4 regions of the Bradyrhizobium sp. STM 3562 genome follow, and region 3 is predicted to be linked to each of the others. Evidence: predicted binding sites of a transcription regulator. Region 3 holds the regulator's gene; each other region holds the start of a gene.

Region 1 (3,207 bases), 3.4 Mb from region 3:
GGGTGAAGAACGGCACATGCAGCGCATCGATCAGCGGCGCCCATAGAAATTTCAGCGTGTAGGGCGTGCCGACCAGCGCGAACAGGCCGATGGTGCCGAGATCGACGCCGGCCTCGCGCATCCAGACCAGGAGCGTGGATCCCGACAGCGCCAGCGGCAGCCCTGAGGAAAAGCCGAGGAATAGCACGATCAGCACCCGCGGCTGCAGGTAAACCGCAAGGCTCTCGCGCCAGGTGGGTTTGGGCGGCTCAGCGGGCACGCCGGTCTTGGAGGCGACTTCGGGTCGGGTCATGCAGAATCGTAGGGTGGGTTGAGCCAACGGGGTCGCGCGAACGCGCGCCCGATGACAGGCTACGCGAAACCCACCATTTCTCATCCGATCCCCGGAAGTGATGGGTTTCGCTACGCTCAACCCATCCTACGCGTCCGGTCAAGATGAACTATTCCCCCGCCTGCAGCTTGCGCGGGACTGGGAACAGATCGGGTGCGGCCGGCTTCACCAGCCGCGGCGCCTCCACCGGCGCATCGGTCTTGCTGAAATCGAGTTCCTCGATCCGCCCGGCGCGCTTTTCGATCTTGTCGGCGGAGATCAGAATCTGCCTGATGTCCTCGTTGACGTCGCTAAAATGCTTCTGCAGCTTGAGCACGCGCTCGCGCAAGCGGGTGAGATCGTCGCCCAAATTGATCACCTCGGTGCGGATCTGGTCAGCCGCGTCGCGGATGCGCGCATCCTTCATGATCTGTTGCATCACCTGGATCGCCAGCATGAGCAGCGAGGGCGACACCAGCACGACGCGGGCGCGATAGGCCTTCTGGATCACGTCGTCAAAGCCGTCATGGATTTCGGCATAGACCGACTCCGACGGCACGAACATCAGCGCGTTATCCTGGGTCTCGCCGGGAATGAGGTATTTTTCCGCGATATCGCCGACATGCTTGAGCACGTCACTGCGCAGCCGCTGCGCGGCAAGCTTGCGCTCCTCGTCGCTGCGGGCGTCATGCAGGGCGGTCACCGCCTCCAACGGAAACTTCGCGTCGATGCAGAGCGGCCGCTGGTCGGGCAGGAACACCACGCAATCCGGGCGCTTGCCGCTCGAGAGCGTGTACTGGAACTCGTAGGAGCCCTTGGGCAGCCCGTCCTGCACGATCGCTTCCATCCGCGCCTGGCCGAAGGCGCCGCGCGACTGCTTGTTGGCGAGCACGTCGCGTAAGGTCGTGACCTGGGTCGTGAGGTGGGAGAGATTCTTCTGCGCATCGTCGATGATGCCGAGCCGCTCGTGCAGCACGCGCAAGGAATCCAGGGTGTTGCGCGTGGTCTGTTCCATCGATTGGCCGACGCGATGGGTGACCGAATCCAGCCGCTCGTTGACCGCGCGCGCCATCTCGGCCTGGCGCCCCGCGAGCGCCTGCGCCATCGCGTCAACGCGACCATTGGCCTCGCTCTGCACACGCAGCATCTCGCTCAAGCGCTGCTCGAGCTCATCGGAGCGCATGGCCTGGACAGCCGCCAGCTCCGCGCCGCGTTTGCCCGAGCGCGCCACCACGATGACGAGCGCGGCCAACAGGACCAGCGTGAGCACGCCGAAACCGGTCAGCGCTTCGTTCGCATGGATCGGCCAGTCGCCGATCACGAAAAGGATCTGGTTCATGCCCTCCTCTCTAGCCGATTCGCGAGTCGAAGCGAACGAAGAGAGAACATTTATGGTAAATAGGAGGTAAAGTTTTATGGTTAATGCCGCGCTAAATTTCGCAGGTGGCAGGAGGTCGACCGGTTCCGCGGCACATTGACCGGCACAGGCCGAGGGCCTAAATCGCGCGCATGGCCCTAAGAGAAATCATTATCCTGCCGGACAAGCGGCTCCGGCTCGTGTCCAAACCTGTCGAAAAAGTGACCCCGGAGATCCGGAAGCTTGCCGACGACATGTTCGAGACCATGTATGCCGCGCCGGGGATCGGCTTGGCAGCGATCCAGGTCGCGGAACCGTTGCGCCTGATCACCATGGACCTCGCCAAGAAGAGCGAGGAGGGTGAGACAAGGCACGAACCGCGCGTCTTCATCAATCCGGAAATCCTGACCTCTTCGGAAGAAAAGTCCGTTTACGAAGAAGGCTGCCTCTCGATCCCCGAATATTACGAGGAGGTCGAGCGGCCGGCGCGCGTGCGCGTGCGCTTCACCGATCTCGACGGCAAGATGCATGAGGAGGATGCCGAGGGGCTGTTCGCCACCTGCATCCAGCACGAAATCGATCATCTCAACGGCGTGCTGTTCATCGACTATCTCTCGAAGCTCAAACGCGACCGGGTGCAGAAGAAATTTGAAAAGGCCGCCAAGCGCGTGGTGGAGTAGTTGAACTTCTCTCGGCTGTCGTGCCCGGGCTTGACGCGGGCATCCACGCCTTTCTTTCCAGCCGGAAGCAAAGCCGTGGATGGCCGGGATAGGCCCGGCCATGACGAGAAAAACTGAAGCAGTTGAGCAATGCCCCTGCGCCTGATCTTCATGGGTACGCCGGATTTCTCGGTGCCCACGCTGCTGGAACTGGCCGCTCACGGCCATGACATCGCGGCCGTCTATACCCGCGCGCCAAAGCCGGGCGGGCGCGGCATGAAGCTGCAGGCAACGCCGGTGGAGCAGGAGGCGCGACGGCTTTCGATTCCCGTGTTCACGCCGTCGACGTTGAAGACCTCGGAGGCGCTGGAACAGTTTCGTGCGCACAAGGCCGACGCGGCGGTGGTCGTGGCTTACGGCATGATCCTGCCGCAGGCGATCTTGGATACGCCGGCGCACGGCTGCTTCAACCTGCACGCGTCTCTCCTGCCGCGCTGGCGCGGCGCCGCGCCGATCAACCGCGCCATCATGGAAGGCGATGCCGAGACCGGCGTGATGGTGATGAAGATGGATGTGGGGCTCGACACCGGCGACATCGCGATGGCCGAGCGCGTGGCGATTACCGATCAGATGACCGCTGCCGATCTGCATGATCGGCTGTCGCGGCTGGGCGCCGATCTGATGGTGCGCGCCATCGGCGCGCTCGATCGCGGTCAGCTCCAACTCACACCGCAGCCGAGCGAGGGTGTGACCTACGCGGCCAAGATCGACAAGGCGGAAGCGAGGATCGATTGGAACAAGCCGGCACACGCGGTGCTTCGACATATCCATGGGCTGTCGCCCTTTCCCGGCGCCTGGAGCGAGGTGTCGCTGGAAGGCGC
Region 2 (3,207 bases), 3.0 Mb from region 3:
CGGCGTCGGCAAGATCGAACGCGACCAGGTCGAGGACTATGCCGCGCGCAAGGGGATGAGCGCCGCCGAGATCGAGCGATGGCTCGCGCCGATCCTGAACTACATCCCGACGCAGGATCGCTCGCCCGCGGATCGCGCGGTGCAGGAGACGATGCCGACGGCCGCGCCCGTGGCGATGCCCGCCAACGATATCGCCTCGCATCCGCCCGGCTGCACCTGTGCGGCGCATCTCGCCTGGCGCAAGAAGGCGGCGGCGAGGGGATAACCCCTCGCCCCGGCGCACAGCGCCTCCTCACTTTACGGAAAAGGCCGCCGAAGTCCGCGCCTCGCAGCTTGCCTACTTCGGCAACAGACCTTTCAGCTTCTCCGCGTCCTTGACGTTGAGCTTGAAGCCGCCGGGCATCACGATGTCGCCGGGCTTCTGGCCTGGTTTGCACTCACCGAGCCACTTGCCTTCGAGCCGGGTGGTCAGATCGCGCAAATTGGCCAGGCCCTTGTCGCTGTGCGACGTGGTCACGATCGTGTAGGCGGAATTGAAGTCGCCGGTTATTTCCGAGTGCGAGGTCAGGGTGCCCCCGCCGACGCTGCAGACGGAATCGGCGACATAACCGTTCGCGGTCTTCTGCAGGTCCTGCTTGGAGCAGATTTGCTTTGCCATCGGCGAGACCGTGTTGTTCATGTCCTTGTCGGTCGTCGCGTCGGTGCAATGCTGCATCGTCAATTCGGGCAGACCGGAGCCGTTACGCACAAGCTTCATCTCCCACAGACCCGGCTTGCGCAGCGGCAAGTCCTCGCCATGCGCCGCCGGCAGCAAGACCGCCAGCGCGCCAGCACCGAGACACACAGGAACAAGCTGCCGCCTCATGATGCGGGCCCTAACTGGTTGCTCGTGGGTCGGGAAGTTTCAGTAAAGCGTACGCAGCGGCCGCTCATTGGCCCCATAGGGCACCCAGCGGCAGGAAAACGAGATGTAGCCGCCATATTGCGCGTCGACCGCGAGAAATTTGACCACCTTGCCATAGGAAGCGCAGTGATTGACGGCGAGCTGCCTTGCGTCAACCTGCTGGGCCAGAGAATAGGCGATGATGCCGCCGGTATCATTGCCTTTGAAAGGCGGCACCCAGTCGGCCCGCGCCGCGTGACCTCCCAGCATTCCGCAAATGGCAACCAGGCCCGCGGCCACAATCCTTCGCATCAGAGACTCCCTTTCGCTTGCGCGCATCTTAGGGCCGCCGATAAAGGCTGAAAAGCGACGTTGTCTCCTTGACGATTGGGTTGCTGAAAAGTGTTGCCGCGCTGCACTTGACCCGGTCGCGCCTTCGCGGCACGGTCAGCGCTCACTGATCAGCTTTGCCGGAAAAGACCATGCGCGACCTCATCACCTCGTTCAAACGGCTTGGATGCAAACGGCTTGGCAGCGCGACCGCGCTTGCGGCGGCATTGGGCCTTTTGGCGTCCGCGCAAACGGCACAGGCCGCCAACCCGCTCGAATTGAATTTCTGGCTCTCGGGCCCGCTATATGAGGGACGGGTCGCACCTTGCGAGAAGGCGCTCGGCACGATCACGTCGCAATTCCAGGAAAAAGAGAGCATGTACTGGAATTCGAGCCTGACGATCACCGGTTATGGCAACATTCACGAGGTGGCCTTCCGCCCCTGGCAGTCCGACAACATTCCGCGTCGCTTTTGCAGCGGCAAGGCCATGACCAGCGACGGCAAAGTGCGGACGGTCAATTTCTCGATCATCGAGGATGGCGGGTTTGCCGGCTTCGACCAGGGCGTCGAATGGTGCGTGACCGGGCTCGACCGCAACTGGGCCTATAACCCGCGCTGCCGCCTCGCCGGCCCGTAGGCCGCCGGCCGCCAATCAGTCGCGCGGGCGGCCATATGGGGATGGCGTCCGCGCGTTTCGCGCATATTGCGAAGGACACCGTCTTGCGATCTTGGCCTTCCGATCGTGCCTTGGTCCTGACTGCGCGCCGACCGACAATTTGTTCTTGAAATGTTCCACTCGCCTGCTAGGCTCCGCGCCGGTGTAGGGAGGTTTTTGTGATGTCTGTCTCAATCCGGATTTGTGGGATTCTCCTAGCGTGCAGCCTGGTTGCGGCCGCCAGGCCGGCCTCGGCCCAGGACGCGCGCCAGAATACCCCCGGCGAGTTCGATTATTACGTGCTGTCGTTGTCGTGGTCGCCGTCCTACTGCGAAGAGGCGGAAGAGCGGGGAAATAACGGACGGTCCCAGCAGGCCCAGTGCGGCGGGCGCCCGTTTTCCTTCGTGGTGCACGGGCTGTGGCCGCAATATGAGCACGGCTATCCCGAATATTGCCAGCGGCCGTCACCGCGGCTCGAGCGCAACATCATGCTCTCGATGCTCGACCTGATGCCCGCGCCGGGCCTGATCTACAATGAATGGGATAAGCACGGGACCTGTTCGGGTCTTTCCGAGCGCGCCTATTTCGAGACCGTCCGGAAGGCGCGTGCGGCGGTGAAGATTCCGCCTGAATTCCTGCAATTGTCCGAGCCCAAAACGGTGGCGCCAGGCGACGTCGAGGACGCCTTCATCAAGGCCAACCCCGGTCTCTCCCCCTCCGCTATCGCTGTCACCTGCAATCGGACGCGGCTGTCGGAAGTGCGCATCTGCATGAGCAAGGATCTGCAGTTCCGGAACTGCGAGGAGATCGATAGTCGCGCCTGCCGCCGTGACCAGGTGACGATGCCGCCGATGCGCGGCGGGTGATTCTCTTCGTCGTCATGCCCGGGCTTGTCCCGGGCATCCACGTCTTTATCGCCACGCCCGTAGAATGTGGATGGCCGGGACAAGCCCGGCCATGACGGATAGAACACGCTGCATACCGCGCAATAAAATCAGCAGCGTCACGCCATGAACTACCGTCACGCCTTTCACGCCGGCGGCTTTGCCGATTGTCTGAAGCACATCGTGCTGGTGCGCATCCTGCTTTACCTGCAGGAAAAGCCGGCTGCGTTTCGCGTCATCGACAGCCATGCCGGCGCCGGCCTCTACGATCTGACCTCGGACGAAGCGAGCCGGGGCGGCGAATGGCGTACCGGCATTGCCCGCCTGATGCAGGCGCAGTTCTCGCAGGCCGCCGCAGCGCTGATCAAACCCTATCTCGACACCGTGGCGGCCTTTAACCCGCAATCCGATCTCACCGCCTATCCAGGCTCCCCGCTGATTGCGCGCGCGCTGC
Region 3 (3,207 bases):
CTCCGGAGGGCTACCACATGCTCGCGCAACAGCTCGTTGGTCCCGTCGCCAGTGCATTGCGGAAGTAGCTAAGCGATCTCTCCGCTCTGAGAGCCGGCCGCAGCCGGCTCTCGGCGCATATCATCTTGAGCGATATCGAAGGCGCCCAGGTGAAATTCTTCGGCGATGCCGTCGCCGCTGCCCGGCAGCCTGACCAGCGTAAACGCCGCGTTGGGAAATTGCTGCCAGATGCCGATATCTTCGGCCGTCACCGTGAGCCAGCCAAACGTAAACATATAGCGGCCAGGCTGCGCCACCCGCCCGGCCTTCTGCCACGTGATCTTGTTGACCACAGGTCAGCTCCAAGGACGCGTTTACAAACCACTCAAAAATCACGTTCGATACGCGCGCGGCACCGCCGGCAAAAACCGGCGGAACCATCGATTGCGCTAACTGTCTCAGTCGACCGGCAACCGCCGCGTCGCGGGCGTCGTCTCCGCGGTGTGCGCGGGCGTGCCGACAGGGTGCGTCACCGGCAACTGCAGCACTGTTACCCGCTGGCCCTCGCAGAGCAGGGTCACCAGCACGTGGCTGCCATCCGGAAATTCGATCGCATCATGATGACGATCGGGAATGTGCGTATCGATGGTGTTGAATTTTCCGACACGGAAGTTGACGGTCCGCGTCCAGATCCATCGATTGTCATAGCGAACGTTGTCGGCGAAGGCGAGCTCGGTGCCCGGCAGCATGCAGACCGCGACCGTCGGATCGCTCTCTGATGCAAAACCGCGGGTCGAGGTGCCGCGGAATGTCGTGGTGATCAGCGTTTCGCCAACCTGAGCGGGACGTGACGCCACGGCATGCAGGCTATAGTCACACATCGGATTGCTCCTCGCTTGAGATAGTCAACCCGCGCTCTTTCGAGGCGCAGGCCTCTATCAGAGTGGACGAGCCCTCCAGTCTCAGAGGGCTTGTGGGCGATTATGCGGCCCGCAATGGCGAAGTGCGATCACATCCGTTTGACTGTGTGCATTTCCTTTGAGCGTCAGCGCTCGACGTGTGCATCGCATCCATTGCTGGCGGGGCACAAACTCCAACTCTGCCGGAATCGGCATCCGGCAGTGCCAACGCAATCGCAGTCGCGCGCCTCACGTGCGTCAGGCGCGCGCAGACAGTTTAGTACTTTCGGTAGAGCCCGACCAGCTTGCCCTGAATCTTGACGCGGTTCGGCGGCAGGATGCGCACCTCGTAGGCGGTGTTCGCGGGTTCCAGCGCGATCGAGGCGCCGCGACGGCGGAAACGCTTCAGCGTCGCTTCCTCGTCGTCGATCAGCGCGACCACGATGTCGCCAGTATCGGCGGTCTCATTTCGCTGGATCAGCGCCATGTCGCCGTCGAGAATGCCGGCATCCACCATGGAGTCGCCGCGCACCTCCAGCGCATAATGCTCGCCGGAGCCGAGCATATCCGGCGGCACGCTGATCGTATGGCTGCGGGTCTGCAGCGCCTCGATCGGCGTGCCGGCCGCGATGCGGCCCATCACCGGAACGGCCACCGGACGCTCGCCATCATCGGCGGCCGCGCCGCGTCCCTTGCCGAGATTGCCTTCGATGACGCTGGGCGTGAAGCCGCGGCGGCCGGAGGTCGCCGGCGACAGTTCGGGCAGCTTGATCACCTCGATGGCGCGGGCGCGGTTCGGCAGGCGACGAATGAAGCCGCGCTCCTCAAGTGCGGTGATGAGGCGATGGATTCCCGACTTCGAGCGCAAATCGAGCGCATCCTTCATCTCGTCGAAGGAGGGCGGAACGCCAGCCTCTTTCAGCCGCTCGTTGATGAAACGCAGAAGTTCATACTGTTTGCGCGTAAGCATCGCGACCAATCCCCAGGTTGATGTCGTTCGATTCCGGGATGTCGGAGCCGTCGGCTCCCCCTAGATCGTCGAAACAAATCATGAACGGACACTATATGTTCGATAAGTGTTCCGCAACCACTTAATTTCCGGTGAACGCGATTAGTTTGCGTGAAAAGCGCGCGCGGAACCTTAGTCCGCTCGCGTGCGTGCTCGCAAGATGCGCGAACGGCACGATGCGCGAGCGGATGCCGCCGATCTCGCCCGAATCATGCCGGCCACATGCGCCGTCATTTGCGGATTTCGACACTTCGCATCGTCCCGGAACGATGGTGCAAGTCATCGAGCGCAGCTATTCCGGCAGCCGCAGGATCTCGCAAGGCGAGCCGGCCTTCGCCGCCGGCGCAAAGGGCGGGCGGATCACCAGTACCCGGGCGCGCGAGAGATAGTTGAGCAGCGAGGAGTCCTGCCGGGTGACCGGTGTTGCGATCGGGGCGCCCTCGGCGCGGTCATCGAGCGTTGCGCGCAAGTAATCCTCGCGCACGTCATTGGGCCCGATGTCGCGGCCGAGCAGGGCGGCCTCGCGGGCGTGATGGATGGTCTTGCGGCCGGAAAGCGCGCGGATTAGCGGCACCACGAACAGCAGGGTGCAGACATAAGACGAGACGGGATTGCCGGGGACGCCGACGACGCGCATGGCACCGAGCCGGCCGTGCATCATCGGTTTGCCGGGCCGCATGGCGATCTGCCAGAACGCGATGCTGACCCGCTCGGCTTCCAGCGCCTTCTTGACGAGATCGTGGTCGCCGACCGACGCGCCGCCGGTGGTGACCAGGATGTCGGCGCCCAGATCGCGGGCGCGGCGGATACCGGCGACGGTCGCCTCCATGGTGTCAGCGGCGACGCCGAGATCGACGACCTCGGCGCCCTCGCTGCGCATCAGCGCGCGCAGGGCGTAGCCATTGGAATAGACGATCTGGCCCGGACCCGGCTCGGTGCCCGGCATCACCAATTCGTCGCCGGTGGCGAGCAGGGCGACCTTGGGGCGGCCGCGCACCGGCAGTTCCGGATAATTCATGCTGGCGGCGAGCGAGAGATCGCGGTCGGTCAGACGGCTTCCCGCCTCGAGCAGGACGTCGCCTTGCCGAAAGTCGACGCCGGCGGGGCGGATATGCCGGCCGAGGATCGCGGCTTCCTTGATTGTGATGGCGCCGCCGTCGGCAACCGTGTCTTCCTGGATCACCACGGCATCGGCGCCTTCGGGGATGACGCCGCCGGTGAAAATGCGCGCGGCTTCGCCTTTGCCGAGAGCGCGGTCGAACGGCCGGCCCGCGGCGACCTCGCCGATCACCTTGAGCTTTGCGTTGACCTCGGCGGCAT
Region 4 (3,207 bases), 3.4 Mb from region 3:
CAGACGTCGCGGCTGTCGTTCATGGGAGTTTGCTTTCCTATAGACCGGCCACACATCTCTAGCACGGCGGTGCGGATCATTTCACTTTCTCTGACAGCAGAGCTACGGCGCGCATGGTGCAGGACAGCTTCGTCGGGGCGGCTTTGAATGGTTCTGTTCCGGATTGGGCAGCGAGGAGATATCAACTTCGCTCATGCCTGCCTCGACTGGCTTTCGATTGTAAACCGCACCACTGTCATTGCGAGCGCAGCGGAGCAATCCAGACTGCCGCCGCCGATACCGTCTAGATTGCTTCGTCGCTTCGCTCCTCGCAACAACGAGAGGGACATGACTCAGCCTTCTCGCGACTCGATAGCGCCCGAGTGTTGCTGACGTTCTCGCCCTCAATACAGAGGGCGCAGGGAAAGCCGGGTGGCCGCTGCACCCGGGGCCCCCGCGCCAGAAGATTGCGCGAAAGGGCGCGTGACCACAGGTACAGGCGGATACACACCGGCCTTCCCTGCGCGAGTGGTTTACGGCTTACTTCGGGCTCTCCCCGGTGAACCAGCTTGATTGCCACCGTCATCGGCGCGATGGATAAGCATCGCGGCCGGCTTAGCGCCTGCATGGGCGCGCCAGGACCACCCGACTTCGCCGTCCGCGACGACAGCCGTTCGTCTGCCGGCATCACCGCGGCCACCGCATCCCGCCTCGCGTGTCGTGACGATCGCGATCCGCCCCTCTGCATCGAGGCGGGATAAACCTACGATACGACCGATTCGGGATTCTGAAAAACCGAAATATTTTTATGTGCGCGGCTTGACAGGATTTTGGGGCGCGCACCCGTCGGGCAAATCAGGCGACAATGGCGAGGACTGTAGGACGGATCAGCCGCGCGCGAGCCCGCTACCACATCTACGACCTATGCCCGATCGATCCGCCCGACGTAACATCCCCAACGTGCGTGATGGACGTGCAGATAGGATACGTCGCGCTTGGCAAGAAACCGCTCGCCAAGCTGCCCAGTTGCGAGCCTTGGACGACGTCGGCCGCAACTATGTGGTGTCGATGATCGAGGGCGCGGACCGACATCAATCGAGGCGACATCTGCGCCGGGATTTCGTCGTATCCTACGTACTGGCTCTCGGCGGACTCCCGCACGAATATCGGGCTGATGCTGCGGTAAGGAGAGGGTCCGGCTTGAACCGGGTACGAAAGGAGCAGGACGCTTTCGCCCGGTTTGGCCACATCGAGCGTTATGCGGCAAGGATAGTCGTCACCGGCTTTGGTTCTTCGCCGTTCGATACCTTTCAACAACAACTCTTCATTGCTCAGATTCGAAAAGCGGCCGGAAACTCTCAATTGGCAATCCGGAGAGACGGAAGGACATGTTTGTTCTCCCTTTCAAGCTTGCAATCGCTCATCGTGCGATCGGGCATCCGCCATCTGAAGAATCTTGATGTGGCCGTCATTCCGGGGCGATGTGACAGCATCGAACCCGAAAATCCCGCGCCACAACCTCTGGATTCCGGGTTCGCTCGCGCTTCGCGAGCGCCCCGGAATGACGTCCCCAGACGCTCCAGCGCGCGCGGGAGCCGGATGTGGTCGAGCCGGCACCGCTCGCCAACCGTCCAGTTGGCGGCGCAGGAGTTCTCAGCTTTCTCCCCATCGAATCCAACGAGCGGACCGTCGCAGAACTTTCATGCGCAAGGCGCTTGACGAGCGTCAACATCTATGTTCTTCATTTGTTCCGTTCGTGCTGTGGTTGTACCAGAGGTTTCCAATGGATCAAGTTTGCACTGAGGCCGAGCCTGTTCAGCTTGTTTTTCACAATGACGACAAGACGCCGTTCGATTTCGTGGTGGAGCTCTTCCGGGAGGTGTTCGGCAGGCACGAACGGGATGCCTATGCGCTCACCACGCTGATCAACCGGCAAGGCAAGGTCGCCTGCGGTCCCTTTCCCGCGTCGGTTGCAAGGGCTTTGCTTGATGCCGCGCAGACGCGCATCCGGGCCGAAGGACTTCCGCTGCTGATCACCAGCGAGGCCGCTGGCGAAACGGTCGCGGCAGATCCTTCCGACATACAGTTCGCTTGGGCCGTCGACGCGCTGAATTGGCATTTCGCCGACATCCCGCCGAACAAGCTCGTGACCATGGTGCGACAGTTTCCCGGCCACATGCGCGCGGACGTCCAGGTCGCGATCAACAAGCTGTTTGCCTCGCCGATCCGCTTCTTCGGCGCGCATGAGGAATATCGTTACGAGACGCTGTCGTTCGCGCGGCTCAAGCGTGTCGGACGCAACGCGATCCCGCTGGCGCCGCCGCAATATCACGAGATCGACGTCGGCGAAGCCGCGCCGGTCAAATGCCTGCACAATGGGCTTTGGCTGTGCGAGGCGAACGAATTTCGTTACGCCGTCGTGCTTTCTTACGATCGCGAGTACCGCCATGAGGCGATGATGCGCATCGAGATTGCGGTGCCTGGCGGCGCGGCCGGCGAAGCCTTCGCGCAACGCTGCTTTGTCGAACTGGAGAGGGCGGTACACTCCGCCCGCTCGTACCGCGGCAAGATCCTCTCACTCGACGGCGACCCTGATTACAGCGGCCGCTCGCGCGGCGTCACGGTGCATCGTTTGCCGCCGGTCGACCGCGCCGACGTGATCCTGCCGGAAAAGGCGCTCAAACTGCTCGATCGCAACGTATTGAGCTTTGTCGGAACGCGCGATGCGCTGCGCCGGCTCGGCCAATCGACGCGCAAGGGCATTTTGCTTTATGGCCCGCCCGGCACCGGCAAGACCCACACCATCCGCTATCTCGCAACCAACCTGCCTGATCATACCACCCTCATCATCACGGCCGAGCAGGTCGGTTTGCTCGGTGTCTACATGAATCTCGCGCGGCTGTTGCAGCCGGCGCTGGTGGTGATCGAGGACGTCGATCTGATCGCGCGCGACCGCGACGAGATGGGAGGGCCGTGCGAGGAATCGCTGCTCAACAAGCTGCTCAACGAGATGGATGGCCTGAAGAAGGACGCCGACATCCTGTTCTTGCTCACCACCAACCGGCCGGAAGAACTCGAGGGCGCGCTCGCGGGACGGCCTGGCCGCATCGACCAGGCGATCGAGGTGCCGCTGCCCGACGCGACCGGCCGCGGCAAGCTGGTGCGGCTCTATGGCAAAGGCCTGCCGCTCACTGACGCCGTTGTCGACGACGCGGTGCGGCGGACGGA

What was found. Region 3 encodes LexA, which represses DNA repair genes until DNA is damaged. Its sites were predicted from a motif close to TGTTCNNNNTGTGTTCNG; they were not measured.
Region 1: P6U23_RS37550 (DNA recombination protein RmuC) is a predicted target of LexA. The motif match lies at 1,681-1,698, and genes of this name have one in related genera.
Region 2: P6U23_RS35865 (ribonuclease T2 family protein) is a predicted target of LexA. The motif match lies at 1,992-2,009, and genes of this name have one in related genera.
Region 4: P6U23_RS37305 (ATP-dependent Clp protease adaptor ClpS) is a predicted target of LexA. The motif match lies at 1,715-1,732, and genes of this name have one in related genera.

The regions. Positions count from the first base shown of each region.
Region 1 is NZ_CP120694.1:8,122,712-8,125,918, reverse strand. It holds gene P6U23_RS37555 (AmpG family muropeptide MFS transporter) at 1-292, opposite strand, end outside; gene P6U23_RS37550 (DNA recombination protein RmuC) at 441-1,649, opposite strand; gene def (peptide deformylase) at 1,820-2,347, shown strand; gene fmt (methionyl-tRNA formyltransferase) at 2,477-3,207, shown strand, end outside.
Region 2 is NZ_CP120694.1:7,749,832-7,753,038, forward strand. It holds gene metH (methionine synthase) at 1-265, shown strand, start outside; gene P6U23_RS35850 (DUF3617 domain-containing protein) at 338-865, opposite strand; gene P6U23_RS35855 (hypothetical protein) at 905-1,195, opposite strand; gene P6U23_RS35860 (hypothetical protein) at 1,366-1,851, shown strand; gene P6U23_RS35865 (ribonuclease T2 family protein) at 2,052-2,735, shown strand; gene P6U23_RS35870 (23S rRNA (adenine(2030)-N(6))-methyltransferase RlmJ) at 2,880-3,207, shown strand, end outside.
Region 3 is NZ_CP120694.1:4,712,439-4,715,645, reverse strand. It holds gene P6U23_RS21915 (GDSL-type esterase/lipase family protein) at 1-68, shown strand, start outside; gene P6U23_RS21910 (hypothetical protein) at 69-275, opposite strand; gene P6U23_RS21905 (hypothetical protein) at 438-860, opposite strand; gene lexA (transcriptional repressor LexA) at 1,156-1,848, opposite strand; gene glp (gephyrin-like molybdotransferase Glp) at 2,180-3,207, opposite strand, start outside.
Region 4 is NZ_CP120694.1:8,069,628-8,072,834, forward strand. It holds gene P6U23_RS37295 (M20 family metallopeptidase) at 1-23, opposite strand, end outside; gene P6U23_RS37300 (DUF1203 domain-containing protein) at 895-1,227, opposite strand; gene P6U23_RS37305 (ATP-dependent Clp protease adaptor ClpS) at 1,763-3,207, shown strand, end outside.